One region of the Streptomyces sp. NPDC060064 genome, then DNA from elsewhere that is predicted to be linked to it. Evidence: riboswitches for the same ligand, from Rfam matches in the RefSeq annotation. Region 1 holds a riboswitch; each other region holds the start of a gene.
What was found. A riboswitch is a leader RNA that binds a small molecule or an ion and turns the genes downstream of it on or off. The one in region 1 is predicted to bind cobalamin.
Positions count from the first base shown of each region.

Region 1 (6,158 bases):
GTCCGTGAAGTTGGACATCAGCGGCACGGCACAGACCGCGACCCGCAGTATGTCCTCGCCCACGGGCGGCGCGACCACCGACTCCCGTACCGCGCCGCGCAGCGAGACCCGCAGCCCGTCCTCCTCGTCGATGCCGAGCCCGTGGGCGTACGGCAGAATCCCGTATGTGTGCCGCCCGGTCAGCCCGCGCAGCATCTCGATACCGGGCTCCAGCAGCGACACATCGCCGCGGAACTTGTTGACGATGTATCCGGCGACCAGCGCCTGATCCTCGGCGCTGAGCAGCGCGGTGGTCCCGAAGAACGAGGCGAAGACCCCACCGCGGTCGATGTCTCCGACCACCAGCACCGGGAGCTGTGCCGCTCGCGCGATGCCCATGTTCACGATGTCCGTACGCCGCAGATTGATCTCGGCCGGACTGCCCGCCCCCTCGCAGATCACGGCTTCATACGTGCCCCGCAGCTCCTCCAGGCACTCCACGACGGTCCCGAGCAGCGCCTCCTGCCGCCCACCGCGCAGCATTTTCCCGGGGGACGCCCCCTCAGACCCCCCGAAGAACCCGCGGGCGCTCAGTTCGCCCACCGGTTTGCCCATCAGGACCACCTGGCTCGACCGGTCGCTGCCCGGCTTGAGCAGCACGGGATTCATCAGCGCGCTCGGCTCCACGCGCGCGGCCTGCGCCTGCATGGCCTGCGCCCGGCCGATCTCCGCGCCCTCGCGCGTCACGAACGAATTGAGGGACATGTTCTGCCCCTTGAAGGGCGCGACCTTCACCCCCCGCCGCACCAGCCATCGGCAGATCCCGGCCGTGACGACGCTCTTGCCCGCGTCGGACGTGGTCCCCGCCACCAGCAGCCCGCCGCCTCTGCGCCTGCTCATCCCCGCCCCTTTCCCGCGCGCCGCGCGCGCAGTGCGTGACCCGCCAGGCGGCCCGCCGCGCAGGTCGCCAGTGTCAGCCAGCCGACGCGCCGCGAGAGCCGTACGGCGCGTTCGATGTCGCCGAACTCCACCGGGCGCCCGGTGGAGTTGAGTACGGGACGGTGCTCCACCCGGCCGCCGTACGAGAGGGTCCCGCCCAGCCGTACGCCGAGCGCCCCCGCGAACGCAGCCTCCACCGGGCCCGCGTTCGGGCTCGGGTGCTTCTTCGCATCGGCCCGCCAGGCCCGTACGGCTCCGCGCGCATCCCCGCCCGCGAGAACCGCGAGTCCCGCGGTGAGCCGGGCCCCCGGCCAGCCGGCCACATCGTCGAGCCGCGCCGAGGCCCAGCCGAACCTCCGGTATTTGGCCGACTTGTGCCCGACCATCGCGTCCAGCGTGTTGACGGCACGGAACCCCACCAGACCCGGCACGCCCGCGACGGCGCCCCAGACCAGCGCGCCCACCACGGCGTCGGAGGTGTTCTCGGCGACGGACTCGACGACGGCGCGTGCGATCTGCTGCTCGTCCAGCGCCTGCGGATCGCGCCCGCACAGATGCGGCAGGCGCTCCCGCGCCACGTCCACGTCACCGGCGGCGAGCGCGCCGCCGATGGCCCGCGCCTCGCGGCCCAGCGACGTACCTCCGACGACGGCCCAGGTGGCCGCGGCGATCAGTGCGACGGATGCGCGGCCGCGGCCCCGTACACCGCGCGCGAGAACCGCGGCGGCACCCGCGGCGCCTCCGGCGCACACGGCGGTGTGCAGTGCGCCCCAGCCACGGTGGTCACGCCACAGGACATGCTCGACAGCGCCCGCGGCCCGCCCGAACGCGGCGACCGGATGCCCGCGGCGGGGATCGCCGAGCAGCAGGTCGCCGGCCAGGCCGGCGGTGGCGCCGTACACGAATTCACGGTCGGCACGCATGGGTTCAGGCCGACGCTTCGCCTCGAACGACCCTCGTACTCACAGCAGGAACTGAACCGCAGCCGGGCATGGCGATATGTCCTCACTCAGGGTGTCCGCGCCCTGGTTCGACGTGACCGGCGGTGAGAGTTCCTGGCTTCCGGGGACTGCTCCCCGGTGACAGTGGCGGGACCGCGCCGGATTTGCACCGGCTTCCTCTTCTGCCGCCGTAGATGGCTTCGGCAGTCCACCACGCTGCGAGAACGACCGTCAACTTGCCTTTGACCTGCGATGCAAGAGTGTGTTGGGGCACACATGTGGGGCGGTTTTCCGCCAGGTGTCGAAAACGGGCCGTACCGTCACGTCGCCCGCGACGCGAGAGCCGGGCCGGGTCACCCGAAGGGGTGCCCGGCCCGGCCTGTGAAGCGGTTGATGCAACTCGTGAAGCCGGTGAACCGTGCCGTCAGATGACGATCAGATAGATCCCGTACGCCACGGCCGCCGCGCAGAGCGCGAAGCAGGCGTACGCGCCGGTGCGTGCCAGGGCCGCGGAACCGCCCTGCGCGGCCGCCGACTCCTGCTTGGTCAGGCCGACGATGCCCAGGGTGAACAGACCCACGAGGGCGACGGTGGCGACGAGGCTCACGCCGAAGACGGAGCCGAGAGCTGCCCAGTCGATGTTCATGCTGATCTGTCCTTACACCGTGGCCGGCTGCGTCGGCTCGGAGTCGGTGGGGGCCGGAGCCGGGATGGTGGTCTTGAAGTCCTGCGCGGGCGTGCCGGCCGGCGGCGGGGTGACGGCCGCGATGGCGGTGGTCACGACACCCGCGGGCTCGGCGTCGGCGTCCACCGCGTTGACGTTGGTGTGGTCGACCACCTGGCGGCGGGAGATGAACCAGATCGCGGCGCAGGCGCCGATCAGGAAGGCCGCGACGACCGCGACACCCCAGTCGCCCTGCCTGGACACGAACTCCGAGCCCGCGGCGACCAGACCCGCGGCCGGCAGGGTCAGACCCCAGGCGACGAACATCCGGGTGGCGGTGGACCAGCGGACCACGCCGCCCTTGCGGCCCAGGCCCGCGCCCATCACGGCGCCGGAGCAGGAGTGCGTGGTCGACAGGGAGAAGCCGAGGTTGGAGGAGGCGAGAATGACGCTGGCCGCGCTGGTCTGGGCGGCGAAGCCCTGCTGCGGCTGGAGGTCGGTGAGGCCCGTGCCCAGGGTGCGGATGATGCGCCAGCCGCCGAGGTAGGTGCCCATCGCGATCGCGAGACCGGCGGAGAGGATGACCCACATCGGGGGGTTGGAGCCGGGGGAGAGGACGCCGCCGGCGACGAGCGCCAGCGTGATGACGCCCATGGTCTTCTGGGCGTCATTGGTGCCGTGGGCCAGGGAGACCAGGCCCGCCGAGGCGATCTGGCCGGCGCGGTAGCCCTTTGCGGTGGCCTTCTCGTCGGCGTTCTTGCCGATCTTGTACGTCAGCCGGGCGGCGAGGAACGCCGCGAGGCCGGCGACCAGCGGGGCCGCGATCGCGGGGATCAGCACCTTGGTGACGACCGTGCCGCCATTGACGCCGCTGACGCCGACCGAGGCGATGGTGGCGCCGATCAGACCGCCCATGAGGGCGTGCGAGGAACTGGACGGCAGGCCGATCAGCCAGGTCATCAGGTTCCAGAGGATGGCGCCGACGAGCGCAGCAAAGATGACTTCGGGTGTGATGCCTGACTCGGTGACGATGCCGCTGGAGATCGTCTTGGCGACCTCCACCGACAGGAACGCGCCGACGAGGTTGAGCGCGGCGGCCATGGCCACCGCCGTCTTGGGCTTCAGAGCGCCGGTCGAGATGGTCGTCGCCATCGCGTTGGCGGTGTCGTGGAAACCGTTCGTGAAATCGAACACGAGAGCTGTCGCGATCACAATCGCGAGCAGCAAGGTGATGTGTTCCATTTACCCAGGCAATCGTTTGACGTCAGTGGCTCGGCGAACGTAGTTAATCTGGGTGAACGGAAGATGAACTGAGACGGGCTTTGCGGTGTCCGCAAGTGAGGATCCGTCACTCCGCTCGCCGATCACCGCGGCGATGGCGGGAGCGGCGGCGCGGAAGGCGCCTTTTCTGGTGATTTGAGTGATCTCCGTCACCGTGACCTCTGTGGCCTCCCGGCCCCGCCTGACAGGATCGCCGCATGACCGATCAGGTGCGGCAGGACGCGATCGAGCGGGCGTGGGAAGACCTCGTGGCCACGGCCCGCAGAACAGCGGCGGAAGGCCTGGTGGTAGGCACCTCGGGCAATGTCTCGGTACGGGTCGGCGGACTCGTCCTGGTCACCCCGAGCGGAGTGCCTTACGACCGGCTCACTCCCGAGGACGCCGTCGCCGTCGATCTCGACGGGAACCAGGTCCTCGGCGATCTCGCCCCCACCAGCGAGCTGCCGCTGCACCTCGAGGTCTACCGGAACACCACCGCCGTCGCCGTCGTGCACACCCACGCCGTGCACGCCACCGCCGTCTCCACCCTCGTCCCCGAGCTGCCGCTCATCCACTACATGGCGGCCGCCCTCGGCGGCCCCGTGCGCGTCGCCGCGTACGCCCTGTACGGAACGGAGGAGCTGGCCGAGAACATGCTGTGCGCCCTGCGGGACCGCACCGGCTGCCTCCTCCAGAACCACGGCACGGTCACCTACGGCGACTCCCTCGACCAGGCCTACGACCGCACCGCCCAGCTGGAGTGGATGTGCCGGCTCTGGCTGACCGCCGCAGCGCTGCCCGGCTACTCGCCCACCCTGCTCTCCCGGTCCCAGCTGCACGAGGTGGCGGACAAGCTTCAGAGCTACGGCCGGCCCCGCTGACGTGCCGACCGCCTCGGCGCCGGAGGCCTCCGCAGACACCGGCGGCCCCCGTCCACTGGCCGCACGGCGCGGGGGTGCCGACACTGGAACGGTGCGCCCGGCAACAGCGACGGCGGTAGCCGTCACCACTCTGATCGGTGTCGGCGCGGCCGCGATAGCGGCCGGCCGCTACGCCAGCGACCTCGCGCTCAAGGCGCCGCCCGGCCGGCCCCTGCCCGGTGACCCCCGGCTCACCGTGCACGCCACGGCCCCGGGCCGGCTGACGCTGACCCGCAGCCTCGCCTCGCTGCGCCCCGGTACGTACGGAATCGAGGGCCCGGACGTCCACGCGGTCGTCGGCCCCGTCCTCGACGATGTCCCGCACGCCGCCGACACCGTCGTACGCCGACTGGAACGCGTCACCCACGGCAGCCTGGAACCGGGCACCCGGGTGCGGCTCACCCCGCAGGTGCACAGCGGCGACCCGGGCAGCGCGCTCGGCCTCAAGTACAGCGATATCGACATCCCCGGCGAACTGGGCGCGCTGCCCGCCTGGTTCGTACCCGGCGCCCGCGACACCTGGGTGATCACTGTGCACGGCCTGGGCGCCACACGGGAACACCCCATGAACATCATGAAGTTTCTGCACGCCCACCGGTTCCCGGTGCTCGCCCTCGCCTACCGCGGAGATCTCGGCGCCCCCAGATCCCCGGACGGCCTCGGTCACCTCGGCGACTCCGAGTGGCGCGACCTGGACGCCGCCATCCGCTACGCCGTGCGCTACGGCGCCCAGCGCATCGTCCTCCACGGCTGGTCCACCGGCGCCTCGATGGCCCTGCACGCCACGGCCAACTCCGCGCTGCGCGACCGGATCAACGGACTCGTACTGGACTCACCGGTCCTCGACTGGGAAGCCACGCTGCGCAATCTGGCCGCTGCCCGGGGCACCCCGGGGCCGCTGCTGACGCTCGCCGTCAGGGCTGCGCAGGGCAGAACGGGACTGCACGGCGACCGGCTGCTCGAGGCCGCGGACCCGGACACGATGCGCGTACCGACGCTGATCTACCACGGCCCGGACGACACCCTCGCGCCGTGGTTTCCGTCCCGCGAACTCGCCGCCCGCCGCCCGCAGCTGATCAGCCTGCAGACCGTCCAGCATGCCCCGCACGCCGCGATGTGGAACGCCGACCCGACACGCTACGAGGAAGCCCTCCGCCGTTTCCTCACCCCCCTGATGTAGTTCCTGCCCGATGTAGTTCCTGGACAGCCGACGGGTAATGCCTGGCAGGACGGCCGCTCAGTCCGGCCGACCAGGTTCCGTTTGGGCTTTCGGGCTGTCAGCGGGAAGACTGCTCCCCGTGACGTCCCGAAAGCCTGATGAGCAATTGGCGCGCAACTCCAGACTCCGTCTTGTCCGCCCGCGATCGCTGGCCGCCGCACGGCGGGCCGTGACGACCCGGCGCACCCGGCCTGTCCCGCGGCCTCCCGAGGGCACGCCGGCCCCCGCCGAGCTCG
Region 1 is NZ_JBHWWF010000008.1:177,311-183,468, forward strand. It holds gene ACFWDI_RS12985 (cobyric acid synthase) at 1-879, opposite strand, end outside; gene ACFWDI_RS12990 (cobalamin biosynthesis protein) at 876-1,841, opposite strand; cobalamin riboswitch at 1,947-2,088, opposite strand; gene ACFWDI_RS12995 (hypothetical protein) at 2,284-2,505, opposite strand; gene ACFWDI_RS13000 (anion permease) at 2,518-3,765, opposite strand; gene ACFWDI_RS13005 (class II aldolase/adducin family protein) at 4,002-4,664, shown strand; gene ACFWDI_RS13010 (alpha/beta hydrolase) at 4,756-5,883, shown strand; gene ACFWDI_RS13015 (hypothetical protein) at 6,002-6,158, shown strand, end outside.

Region 2 (6,158 bases), on a different contig from region 1:
GATCTGGGTGTCCGGGCGCACGCCACTTGTGGCGAGGCGGAACGCCTCCGTCGCCCAGGCCAGGTACACCCCGTGGTCGGCGGCCCGAAGCGGGAGGGTTTCGCGCAGCGCGGGCTCGTCGACCTGGATCACCGAACTGCCCGCTGCCTCCAGGTCGTTGACCTCGTCGCGCAGGGCGAGGGCGACCTGGCGTGCGGTGTCGCCGAGCGGCTGATCGTCGCGGACGAAGGACCAGGCGAGCATGGTGACGGGGCCGGTGAGCATGCCCTTGACGGGGCGGTCGGTGAGCGATTGGGCGTACGACGTCCAGCGGATCGTCATCGGTTCGGGGCGTGAGATGTCGCCGGCCAGGATCGGCGGGCGGACGTAGCGGGTGCCGTACGACTGGACCCAGCCGTGCTCAGTGGCGAGATACCCCGTCAGCTGCTCGGCGAAATACTGCACCATGTCGTTGCGTTCGGGCTCGCCGTGCACCAGGACGTCGATACCGGTCTTCTCCTGGAAGGAGATGACCTCGCGGATCTCCGCCTCGATGCGCCCCTCGTAGCCGGCGGTGTCGATCCTTCCCGCACGCAGATCGGACCGGGCGGTGCGCAGTTCGGTCGTCTGGGGGAAGGAGCCGATGGTCGTCGTGGGCAGCAGCGGCAGGCCGAGGTGGGCACGCTGGGCGGCGGCCCGCTCGGGGTACGGCTGGGAGCGGCGGCCGTCCGTGTCAGTGACCGCGGCTGCCCGGGCACGCACCGCCGGGTCACGTGTGATCGCCGAGCCCGCCCTGGAGTTGAGATCGGCGCGGTTGGCGGCGAGTTCGGCTGCGATGGTGTCGGTGCCCTGGGCGAGACCGCGGGCGAGGGCGACGATCTCGGCGGTCTTCTGCCGGGCGAAGGCGAGCCAGCGGGCGATCTGCGGGTCGATGTCCCGCTCGGCGGAGCTGTCGAGCGGGACATGCAGCAGCGAGCAGGAGGCGGCGACGTCGACCTGGCCGGCCAGGCCGAGCAGGGTGCCCAGCGTGGACAGGGACTTCTCGAAGTCGTTGATCCAGATGTTGCGGCCGTTGACGACTCCGGCGACCAGGCGCTTGCCGGGCAGCCCGCCGACCGCGGCCAGGTCGTCGAGATTGGCCGCGGCGGCTTCGGTGAAGTCCAGCGCGAGACCGTCGACGGGGGCCTTGGCGAGGATGGGCAGGGCCTCACCGAGCCGGTCGAAGTAGGAGGCGACGAGCAGCTTGGGCCGGTCGTCGAGACCACCGAGGTCGCGGTAGGCACGGGCCGCGGCGTTCAGGTCCGCGCGGGTGCGGTCCTGCACAAGGGCGGGTTCGTCCAGCTGCACCCACTCGGCGCCGGCGGCCCGCAGGTCGGACAGCACCTCGGCGTACACCGGCAGCAGTCGGTCCAGCAGAGTGATCGGCTCGAAGTCGGCGGCAACGCCGGGGGCGGGCTTGGCCAGCAGCAGATAGGTGACCGGTCCGACGAGCACCGGCCGGGCGGTGTGACCGAGCGCAATGGCTTCCTTGAGCTCGGCGACCTGCTTGGTGGAGTCGGCGGTGAAGACGGTGTCGGGGCCGAGTTCGGGGACCAGGTAGTGGTAGTTGGTGTCGAACCACTTGGTCATCTCCAGCGGCGCGACGTCCTGGGTGCCGCGTGCCATCGCGAAGTAGCCGTCCAGGGAGCCTGCCTCGACGGCGGCACGGTGGCGGGCAGGGATCGCGCCGACCATGACGCTGGTGTCCAGGACGTGGTCGTAGTACGAGAAGTCGCCGGTCGGGACCTCGTGGATGCCGGCTTCGGTGAGCTGCTGCCAGTTGGCACGGCGCAGCTCGGCGGCGGTCTCCCGGAGGGCTGCGGCGGTGACGCGGCCCTTCCAGTAGCCCTCGATGGCCTTCTTCAGTTCACGGTTCTGGCCCTGACGGGGGTAGCCGTACACGGTGGCCCGTGCTGCCGCGGCTGTGGACAAGCTGGTCACGGAACTCTCCTTCGCGAGTATGTCTCCTGTGGAACCCGGCGACGGGCAGAGAACGCGAAGGGGTGACGAACCGGACGGCACGGTCTCGCGCCGTGCGCGCGGCCGTCCGTCTGGTAGGTACGCCGACCCGCCCTCGAGGTCACCGGGATCTCCGCACGCGATCGAGTCGCGTACGGGCAACGGGCAGGTCTTCGGACTCGCGGGCACGTCTGCCGGTCTCCCGGCGGACTCCTACTGGCCGTCGCTTCCCAGACCCGGCCGGGTCCAGTGCGTATGACGGCGGTCGTTCCCGCTCACCGCTGCGGGGCAGTCCCGGATTTTCACCGGGTTCCCTCTTACGACGCTCCTGCCTGGCTGACAGGACGAACCAGCTGCGTCGGCCAGCCTAGAGGGCGGCCCTTGAGTACGAATACAGTTGTTCACATTCCGGACGGTGATCTGAGCCATGTGGCTCAGGCACGAGCAACACAGCAGGGCGCGGGGCAGCTCAGTCAAACCGCTCCGCGCCCCGCTCCGCAGCAGCCGCGGGGCCCCTCAGCCCCGGCGGCGAACCCGGGCCCCTCAGCCCCGGTCGTAGGTGTGGAACCCCCGGCCCGACTTGCGGCCGAGCAGCCCCGCCTCGACCATCCGCTGGAGCAGCGGTGGCGGGGCGTAGAGAGGTTCCTTGAACTCGTCGTACAGCGACTCCGCGATGGCCGCGACAGTGTCCAGGCCGATCAGGTCCGCCAGCTTGAGCGGCCCCATGGGATGGGCGCAGCCGAGCTCCATCCCCGCGTCGACGTCGGCGGCGGTGGCGAAGCCGGACTCGGCCATGCGGACCGCCGAGAGGAGATACGGGATGAGCAGGGCGTTGACGACGAAGCCGGCCCGGTCCTGGGAGCGGACCACCGTCTTGCCCAGCGTGCCGGTCGCGAACTCCTCGACTGCCGTCACCGCCTCGGGTGCGGTGTGCAGAGATGCCACGACCTCCACGAGCGGCAGGACAGGCACCGGGTTGAAGAAGTGCAGTCCCAGGACGCGGTCGGCGCGGTGTGTGGCCATGCCCAGGCGCATGACCGGGATGGACGAGGTGTTGGTGGCCAGAATCGCCTCCGGATCCTCGACGACCTTGTCCAGGGCCGCGAAGACCTCGGTCTTCGCGTCGGCGTTCTCGACGACGGCCTCGACGACGAGCTGCCGGTCGGCCAGATCGTCGAGGCTGCCGGTGAACACAAGGCGTGCCAGAGCGTCTTCGGCGGAGAGCCGGTCCAGCTTGCCGCGCTGGACGGCGCGTTCGAGGGACAGCGCCACACGTTCCCGGGCCCCGCGGGCCGCTGTGGCATCCGCCTCGCAGACCACCGTGTCAAGCCCGGCGCGAGCGCAGACCTCGGCTATGCCGGCCCCCATCTGGCCGCCGCCGACCACGCCGACCCTGGTGAGGGATCCGTTCATGACTGCACTTCCGATCGTCGAACGAGGTGGCGGGCGTATGCGTCGGCGGTGAAGAAGGCCGGCAAGTCCCTGGCCAGGGCGGTGCGTTCGAAGATCGCGCGGACTTCGTCCACTCGGGCCCAGGGGTACTCCGCCCCGAGAGCGGCGATCTCGTCGTCCAGCAGCGCGACCACCGTGTCGCGCTCGACGAGGCCGTGGCGTATCCACTGCCAGATCTGGCAGCGGGCGATCTCTGCCGTGGCCGCGTCCTCCATCAGCCCGTACAGCGCGACGGCGCCGCTGCCGCGCAGCCAGGCGTCGAAGTAACGCAGGGCGACGGCGATGTTCGAGCGGACGCCTTCGGAGGTGGGCGGTCCGGCGGTGCGCCGGACAGCAACGAGGTCGTCGGCGGTCACCTCGACGTCGTCGCGGGTGCGCTCGATCTGGTGGGGCCGGTCGCCCAGGACGCTGTCGAAGACGTCACGGCAGACGGGCACGAGTCCGGGGTGGGCGACCCAGGAGCCGTCGAAGCCGTCCTCCGCCTCGCGTTCCTTGTCGAGCCGGACCTTGGCGAGCGCCGCCTCGTTGGTCTGGGCGTCGCGGCTGGGGACGTGGGCTGCCATGCCGCCGATGGCGTGGGCGCCGCGCTTGTGGCAGGTGCGTACGAGCAGTTCGGTGTAGGCGCGCATGAATGGCGCGGTCATGGTGACCTTGGCCCGGTCCGGGAGGACGAAGTCGGGGCGGTGGCCAAGGTTCTTGATCAGGCTGAAGAGGTAGTCCCAGCGGCCCGCGTTGAGCCCGGCGCTGTGTTCGCGCAGCTCGTGGAGGATCTCTTCCATCTCGAACGCGGCGGTGATGGTCTCGATGAGGACGGTGGCGCGGACGGTGCCGCGGGGGATGTCGAGCAGTTCCTGTGCGAGGACGAAGACGTCGTTCCACAGGCGGGCTTCGTAGTGGTTCTCCAGCTTGGGCAGATAGAAGTACGGGCCGTGGCCGGCCTCGATCTGCCGCTGTGCGCAGTGGAAGAAATACAGCCCGAAGTCGACGAGCGACGCGGCGACGGGGCGGCCGTCGACGACGAGGTGCTTCTCCGTGAGGTGCCAGCCCCGTGGGCGGACCATGATCGTCGCCAGGTCGTCGCCGAGCCGGTACTCCTTGCCCTCCGGTGTGGTGAAGTCGATGCGGCGCTCGATGGCGTCGAGCAGGTTCAGCTGACCGCCGATGATGTTGTCCCAGGTGGGCGAGGTGGCGTCCTCGAAGTCCGCCATCCACACCTTCGCGCCGGAGTTGAGGGCGTTGACGGTCATTCGCCGCTCGGGCGGGCCGGTGATCTCCACCCGGCGATCGGTCAGGCCCGGCGCGGGCGGGGCGACCCGCCAGTCGGGGGCGGTGCGGATGGCCGGGGTGGCGCGCGAGAAGTCGAGCGGGGTACCGGAGGCGATCCGCTCGGTGCGGCGTCGGCGCTCGGCGAGCAGTTCGAAACGCCGGCCGGCAAAGGCAGCGTCGAGGCGGCCGATGAACTCCAGCGCGGCGGGAGTGAGGATCTCGTCGTGACGGTCACCCGGTGCACCGAGGACCTGGACTGTGCTGGTCAGAGCAGTGGTTGACATGCAGGTCTCCTCAGCGGAGCGGTGAGGGCGTGCGGGACGGAAGGGCCGTACGGTGCTCACCTGGACACGGGCTGACTGGACGGGGCCGAGCCGGGAGTTGAGGTCCGGCTCGGCCCTCCCTGTGATGCTTAGTGGAACTGCTCTTCCTCGGTGGAGCCGCTCAGCGCCGTCGTCGAGGAGGCGGGGTTGACGGCGGTGGAGACCAGGTCGAAGTAGCCGGTGCCGACCTCGCGCTGGTGCTTGACCGCGGTGAAGCCCTGCTGCTGCGCGGCGAACTCGCGCTCCTGCAGGTCGACATAGGCGGTCATGCCGTGCTCGGCGTAGCCGCGGGCCAGGTCGAACATTCCGTGGTTGAGCGAGTGGAAGCCGGCCAGGGTGATGAACTGGAAGCGGTAGCCCATCGCGCCCAGCTCCCGCTGGAACTTGGCGATCTGGTCGTCGTCCAGGGCGGCCCTCCAGTTGAAGGACGGCGAGCAGTTGTACGCCAGCATCTGGTCGGGGTGCTCGGCGTGGATGGCCTCGGCGAACTCGCGGGCCTGCGCCAGGTCCGGGGTGCCGGTCTCGACCCAGATGAGGTCCGCGTACGGGGCGTAGGCGAGACCACGAGCGATGACCGGCGCCATGCCGTTCTGCACCCGGTAGAAGCCCTCGGCGGTGCGCTCCCCCGTCACGAACTGCGCGTCGCGCTCGTCCACATCGCTGGTCAGCAGATTGGCGGCGAGCGCGTCCGTACGAGCCACAATCAGCGTCGGCACATCGGCGATGTCCGCGGCCAGCCGGGCGGCGTTGAGCGTGCGGATGTGCTGGGCGGTGGGCACGAGGACCTTGCCGCCGAGGTGGCCGCACTTCTTCTCGGATGCCAGCTGGTCCTCATAGTGGATTCCGGCCGCACCGGCGGCGATCATCGCCTTGGTCAGCTCGAAGGCATTGAGCGGGCCGCCGAAGCCGGCCTCGGCGTCGGCGACGATCGGCGCAAGCCAGTCCGTGGTGTCCGCGCCGCCCTCGGCGGTCGCGATCTGGTCGGCGCGCAGCAGCGCGTTGTTGATCCGGCGCACCACCTGGGGCACCGAGTTGACGGGGTACAGGCTCTGGTCGGGGTAGGTGTGACCGGCCTGGTTGGCGTCGGCGGCGACCTGCCAGCCCGACAGATAGATGGCCTGCAGGCCGGCCTTCACCTGC
Region 2 is NZ_JBHWWF010000042.1:38,844-45,001, reverse strand. It holds gene metE (5-methyltetrahydropteroyltriglutamate--homocysteine S-methyltransferase) at 1-1,959, opposite strand, end outside; cobalamin riboswitch at 2,124-2,346, opposite strand; gene ACFWDI_RS34880 (3-hydroxybutyryl-CoA dehydrogenase) at 2,521-3,390, opposite strand; gene aceB (malate synthase A) at 3,387-4,979, opposite strand; gene aceA (isocitrate lyase) at 5,108-6,158, opposite strand, start outside.
Region 2: linked by a shared signal. The riboswitch ahead of metE (5-methyltetrahydropteroyltriglutamate--homocysteine S-methyltransferase) and the one ahead of ACFWDI_RS12990 (cobalamin biosynthesis protein) in region 1 are both predicted to bind cobalamin.

Region 3 (6,158 bases), on a different contig from region 1:
TGAAGGCCTTGGTGATCAGCGCCTTCTGCTGATCGAGGTCGTGACGGTCGTACGACACCTGAGGCGCGGCGAAGACGAAAAAGGCCCCTGCCCGCTCGGGGTCCCGGTGGTCGGCGCCGAAGGAGGCGAGTCGGCCCGGAGCGTTGTAGCAGACCGAGCCCTTCGCCAGGCCCGGGTAGTTGGAGAGCTGCCAGGTGGCCGCGTAGTGGCCGAGGTGGCTCACATAGTCCTTCTCCGGGCCGAAGGCGATGCGGCGGACGTTGGAGTGCAGCCCGTCCGCGCCGATCACAAGGTCGAACGCGCGTGAGGCTCCGTGCCGGAAGTCGACCTGTACGCCGGACGAGGTCTCGGTGAGGTTGGTGATCGAGTCGCCGAAGATGTACTCGGCCCGGGGGAGGCTGTGCTTGTGCAGCACCCGGGCCAGGTCACCGCGAAGCACCTCTATGCCACCGCCGGCGAACTCGGCCGGCAGGTGCAGCAGTTGCCGGCCGTCGTCGTCGACGAAGCGCATCGGGCTGCCGCCGGTCTGGATCCGGCGCAGATCGTTCAGTACACCCATGCGCTCCAGGACGGTCAGGTGAGTCTCGCCGCGGAAGTCGACGGCCTGGCCGCCGTCGCGCAGGGCCGGGGCCAACTCGACGACTGTGGGCCTGAAGCCGTGGCGCCCCAGCCAGTAGGCCAACGCCGGACCGGCGATGCTCGCGCCGGAGATGAGGACGTTCTGGATCATGGTTCCCCCCATTGAAACTGTGTCCGGTGGACACTGTAGTTACTGTGTACGATAGACACAGTTCGGTGGACCCGGCAAGGCTCGGCTGATCCACAAGGCTCGACAGGAGGGGCGACGCGCATGGGTGACAAGCACGTCGAGACGATGCGGCTGCTGTGGGGCCCCCACCCCAGGCCCGCGCGAGGCCCCAAACCGACACTTGACCTGGACCGCATCGCGCGGGCCGGGATCGAGGTCGCCGACTCCGAGGGCTTGGGCGCTGTGTCCATGCAACGGGTCGCCGCGCTGCTGGACGTCACCAAGATGGCGCTGTACCGGTATGTGCCGGGCAAGGCCGAGTTGGTCGCGTTGATGGTGGACGCCGCGCTCGGCGCGTACCCGACCGAGGCTGAGCGGCCTGACGGCTGGCGGGACCGGCTCGAGGACTGGGCTCGTCGACTGATCGCTGTCTTTCGCCGGCACCCATGGGCGCTGGATGCCACCGTCGGGCCGCGGGTCATGGGTCCCGCGGAGCTGTCCTGGATGGAGCGGGCAATCTCGGCGCTGGACGGTACCGGGCTCAGCGGCGCCGAACGGATGGATGCCGCGGTCCTGTTGGCCGGACACGTACGCGCCATCGTCCAGCAGACCCGCGCGGCAGGTCCGGCAGGCAACCCCGAGGCCCAGCTGGGCGCCATCCTCGGAGAGCTGATGCAGGCACACGGTGAGCGCTTCCCCGCCCTCACTGCTGCGCTCGCCTCGGCGGCTCAGCCCGGCGAGGGTGACCAGGCATGGGAGTTCGGCCTGCAGCGCATCCTGGACGGATTGGCCGTACTCATTGACCGGCGCGCCCGCTGATTGTCAGCTCGATTTCGACGCCGGTGCACACCGCGCGCGAAAACTGAAACGGCCGGGCGGATGCGCAGAAGGCATCCGCCCGGCCGTTCAGCCCCCGTCCCCCGTATTCACATGGTCTGGAACGGTCCGGAAAGGTCTCGAAGGGTCTAGAAGTCGTCGTCGAAGCCGACCGAGCCCTCGACCGCCACCTGGTAGGCGGAAGGACGGCGCTCGAAGAAGTTCGTCAGCTCCTGGACGCCCTGCAGCTCCATGAAGGAGAACGGATTCTCCGAGCCGTACACCGGAGCGAAGCCCAGCCGCGTCAGCCGCTGGTCGGCGACGCACTGGAGGTATTCGCGCATCGACTCGGTGTTCATACCGGGCAGACCGTCGCCGCACAGATCGCGGCCGAACTGCAGCTCCGCCTCGACGGCCTCCTTCAGCATGTCGGTGACCTGCTGCTGGAGCGCATCGTCGAAGAGCTCGGGCTCCTCCTTGCGGACGGTGTCCACGACCTCGAAGGCGAAGTTCATGTGCATCGTCTCGTCCCGGAACACCCAGTTGGTGCCGGTGGCCAGACCGTGCAGCAGACCGCGGGAGCGGAACCAGTAGACGTACGCGAACGCGCCGTAGAAGAACAGGCCCTCGATGCACGCCGCGAAGCAGATCAGGTTCAGCAGGAAGCGACGGCGGTCGGCCTTCGACTCCAGCCGGTCGATCTTCTCGACCGAGTCCATCCACTTGAAACAGAACTGGGCCTTCTCGCGGATGGAGGGGATCTCCTCGACCGCGTCGAAGGCGGCCGCGCGGTCGTCCGGGTCCGGCAGATAGGTGTCGAGCAGCGTCAGATAGAACTGGACGTGCACCGCCTCCTCGAAGAGCTGACGGCTCAGATAGAGCCGCGCCTCCGGGGAGTTGATGTGCTTGTAGAGCGTCAGCACCAGGTTGTTGGAGACGATCGAGTCACCCGTCGCGAAGAACGCGACCAGCCGGCCGATCATGTGCTGCTCACCGGCGGAGAGCTTGGCGAGGTCGGCCACGTCGGAGTGGAGATCGACCTCCTCCACGGTCCAGGTGTTCTTGATCGCGTCGCGGTAGCGCTCGTAGAAGTCCGGGTAACGCATCGGACGCAGGGTCAGTTCGAAGCCCGGGTCCAGCAGGTTCTTCTCGGTGTTCGGGGTGGTCATTACTGGCAGGCCTCGCAGGACTCGGGGTTTTCGAGGGAGCAGGCGATCGCGTCCGCGTCGGGGGCCGACGACTGCTGTACGGGGATGGAGGCGGCGGTCGCCGCAGCGCCGGAGCCGGCCGCACGGGCGATCCGCGTCGCCGGCCGGGAGCGCAGGTAGTACGTCGTCTTCAGCCCCTGCTTCCAGGCGTACGCGTACATCGAGCTGAGCTTCCCGATCGTCGGCGTCTCCAGGAAGAGGTTCAGCGACTGGCTCTGGTCCAGGAACGGCGTACGGGCCGCCGCCATGTCGATCAGGCCGCGCTGCGGGATCTCCCACGCCGTGCGGTACAGCGCGCGGACGTCGGCCGGGATCCAGCTGAAGCCCTGCACCGAGCCGCTGGACTCGCGCAGCGCCTCACGGGTCTGCGCGTCCCAGACGCCCAGCTTCTTCAGCTCCGCCACCAGGTAGCCGTTGACCTGGAGGAACTCACCGCTGAGTGTCTCGCGCTTGAAGAGGTTGGAGACCTGCGGCTCGATGCACTCGTAGACACCTGCGATCGAGGCGATGGTCGCGGTCGGCGCGATGGCGAGCAGCAGGGAGTTGCGCATGCCGGTCGAGGCGACCCGGGCGCGCAGCGCGTCCCAGCGCTCCGGCCAGTTCAGCTCGACGTCGTAGTGGTCCGGGTGCAGCACGCCACGGGCCGCGCGCGTCCGGGACCAGGCGGGCAGCGGGCCGTTGCGCTCGGCGAGGTCGCAGGACGCCTCGTACGCCGCGAGCATGATCCGCTCGGCGATCCTCGTGGAGAGCGCCTTCGCCTCGGCCGAGTCGAAGGGCAGGCGGAGCTTGAAGAAGACGTCCTGGAGGCCCATCGCGCCCAGGCCCACCGGCCGCCACTTGGCGTTGGAGCGGCCGGCCTGCTCGGTCGGGTAGAAGTTGATGTCGACGACACGGTCGAGGAAGGTGACGGCGGTACGGACGGTCTCGTCGAGCCGCTCCCAGTCGATGCCGCCGTCGGCGACGAACGCACCCAGGTTGACCGAGCCGAGGTTGCAGACGGCCGTCTCACCGTCGTCCGTCACCTCGAGGATCTCGGTGCAGAGGTTCGAGGAGTGGACCGTGTGGCCCGGCTCCGCCGTCTGGTTGGCGGTGCGGTTGGAGGCGTCCTTGAAGGTCATCCAGCCCTGGCCGGTCTGGGCGAGCGTCCGCATCATCCGGCCGTAGAGGTCACGGGCCGGCATGGACTTCTGCGCGAGACCGGCGGCCTCGGCCTTGCGGTACGCCGCGTCGAACTCGTCGCCCCACAGGTCGACCAGCTCCGGCACATCCGCGGGCGAGAACAGCGACCAGTCGGCATCCGCCTCGACGCGGCGCATGAACTCGTCGGGGATCCAGTGCGCGAGGTTCAGATTGTGCGTACGCCGGGCGTCCTCGCCGGTGTTGTCGCGCAGCTCCAGGAACTCCTCGATGTCGGAGTGCCAGGTCTCCAGGTAGACGGCGGCGGCGCCCTTGCGCCTGCCGCCCTGGTTCACCGCGGCGACCGAGGCGTCGAGGGTCTTGAGGAACGGGACGATGCCGTTGGAGTGGCCGTTGGTGCCCCGGATCAGCGAACCGCGGGAGCGGATACGGGAGTAGGAGAGGCCGATGCCGCCCGCGTGCTTCGAAAGACGGGCCACCTGGTGGTAGCGGTCGTAGATCGAGTCGAGCTCGTCCAGCGGCGAGTCCAGCAGATAGCAGGAGGACATCTGCGGGTGGCGGGTGCCGGAGTTGAAGAGCGTGGGCGAGGAAGGGAGGTAGTCGAGGCGGCTCATCAGGCCGTACAGCGCGGCGACCTCGTCCAGGGCACGGACCGAAGCGTCCTCGGCGAGGCCGCAGGCGACGCGCAGCATGAAGTGCTGCGGGGTCTCGATGACCTGACGGGTGATCGGGTGCCGGAGCAGATAGCGGCTGTAGAGGGTGCGCAGACCGAAGTAGCCGAAGCGGTCGTCGGCGGTCTGGTCGACGAGGGCATCCAGCCGCGCGGCGTGCAGCGTCACGAACTCGGCCGTACGGTCCGCGATCAGGCCCTCGCGGTGCCCGACCGCGACGGATGCGGAGAAGGCCACCGAGCCCTGTCCGGCTGCCTCGTCCGCGATATGACGGGTCAGCAGGCGGGCGGCGAGCCGCGAGTAGGCAGGGTCCTCGGAGATCAGCCCCGCGGCCGCGTCGGTGGCGAGGCTCCGCAGCTCGGCCGCGTCCGACCCGGCGTGCCGGCCGCGCAGCGCGGCGGCGGCGACACGTCCGGGGTCGGTGTCGGGCAGATCGGCGGTGAGGTCCGTGAGGGTCCGCAGCAGTGCGGTCCCGGGGCCGTCGGCCACCTGCTCGGAGATGCCTGAAGCCGGATCGGCTGGCGCGATGGTCACGTGGTGCTCTCCCTCGCTCGGCTCTGGGCCGGCGGGGGAGGGGAGGCCGGTACGGGCGTACGTACCCGTCGAAGGGCAGCACACCGCACGGCGTCCACCGGCCCAACCGCGAGGCCCGGACGTCTCGGCACCCGGTTCGGTCGAGCCGGATGCACCGTCGGCAGGTCCTCGGACTGGCGGGGTACGACAAAGCGCACCGCATCACACCGTTGCGGGACAGTTCCGGATTCACACCGGATTCCCCTGCGTCGACAGCGACCATGAGCATACATGTGGGGGCCGCTTGATGCGGCACCCCCCACATGTTGTGTCATGGCGCACTGCGGCTCCAACGCGTAAGGGAGCAAGGTGATCCCGGGGACGGTCTGGATATCCGCCCCGGACCCCGCGCCTCAATCGCCGTTGTGGCTTGATGTGCGGGGCTTGATTTGCTGCCCGCCCAACAGCCAAGGGCCGTCGCGCCCCTCCCGGGAAACGCAACGGCCCTCACGCCGGCCCGACCGTCAGTGACTCACCCCTGCCGTCGCCGACGGCAGTTCCACCTGGACGCCCGCGTCGCCCGCGTCCGCCGTGTAGTCCGACGGGCTGGTCTCGTCGACGCCCTCCGGGGCCCCCAGCGCCCGCATGGCGAACGTCAGGACCACCGTCACCACCACGTTCAGGATGAACGCCGTGAGGCCGATGTAGCCGATCTCGCCGAGGCCGGGGATCTCCGCCGACGAGCCGCCGAAGTGCTTCTGTGTCGGGCTCGCGACTCCGTACGCCGCCGACGTGCCGTAGATCATGCCGACCGCCCAGCCCGCCAGCAGCGCCCAGCGGTGGAACCAGCGCGTGAACAGGCCGCCGACCAGAGCCGGGAAGGTCTGGAGGATCCAGATGCCGCCAAGGAGCTGGAAGTTGATCGCCACTGTCTTGTCCATCGTCAGAACGAAGACCAGCGCGCCCACCTTCACCAGCAGCGAGACCAGCTTGGAGACCTTCGTCTCCTGCGCGGGCGTCGCGTCCGGCTTGATGAAGTCCTTGTAGATGTTCCGGGTGAACAGA
Region 3 is NZ_JBHWWF010000014.1:132,615-138,772, forward strand. It holds gene ACFWDI_RS18615 (FAD-dependent monooxygenase) at 1-730, opposite strand, end outside; gene ACFWDI_RS18620 (TetR/AcrR family transcriptional regulator C-terminal domain-containing protein) at 851-1,567, shown strand; gene ACFWDI_RS18625 (ribonucleotide-diphosphate reductase subunit beta) at 1,714-2,733, opposite strand; gene ACFWDI_RS18630 (ribonucleoside-diphosphate reductase subunit alpha) at 2,733-5,114, opposite strand; cobalamin riboswitch at 5,256-5,392, opposite strand; gene mctP (monocarboxylate uptake permease MctP) at 5,618-6,158, opposite strand, start outside.
Region 3: linked by a shared signal. The riboswitch ahead of ACFWDI_RS18630 (ribonucleoside-diphosphate reductase subunit alpha) and the one ahead of ACFWDI_RS12990 (cobalamin biosynthesis protein) in region 1 are both predicted to bind cobalamin.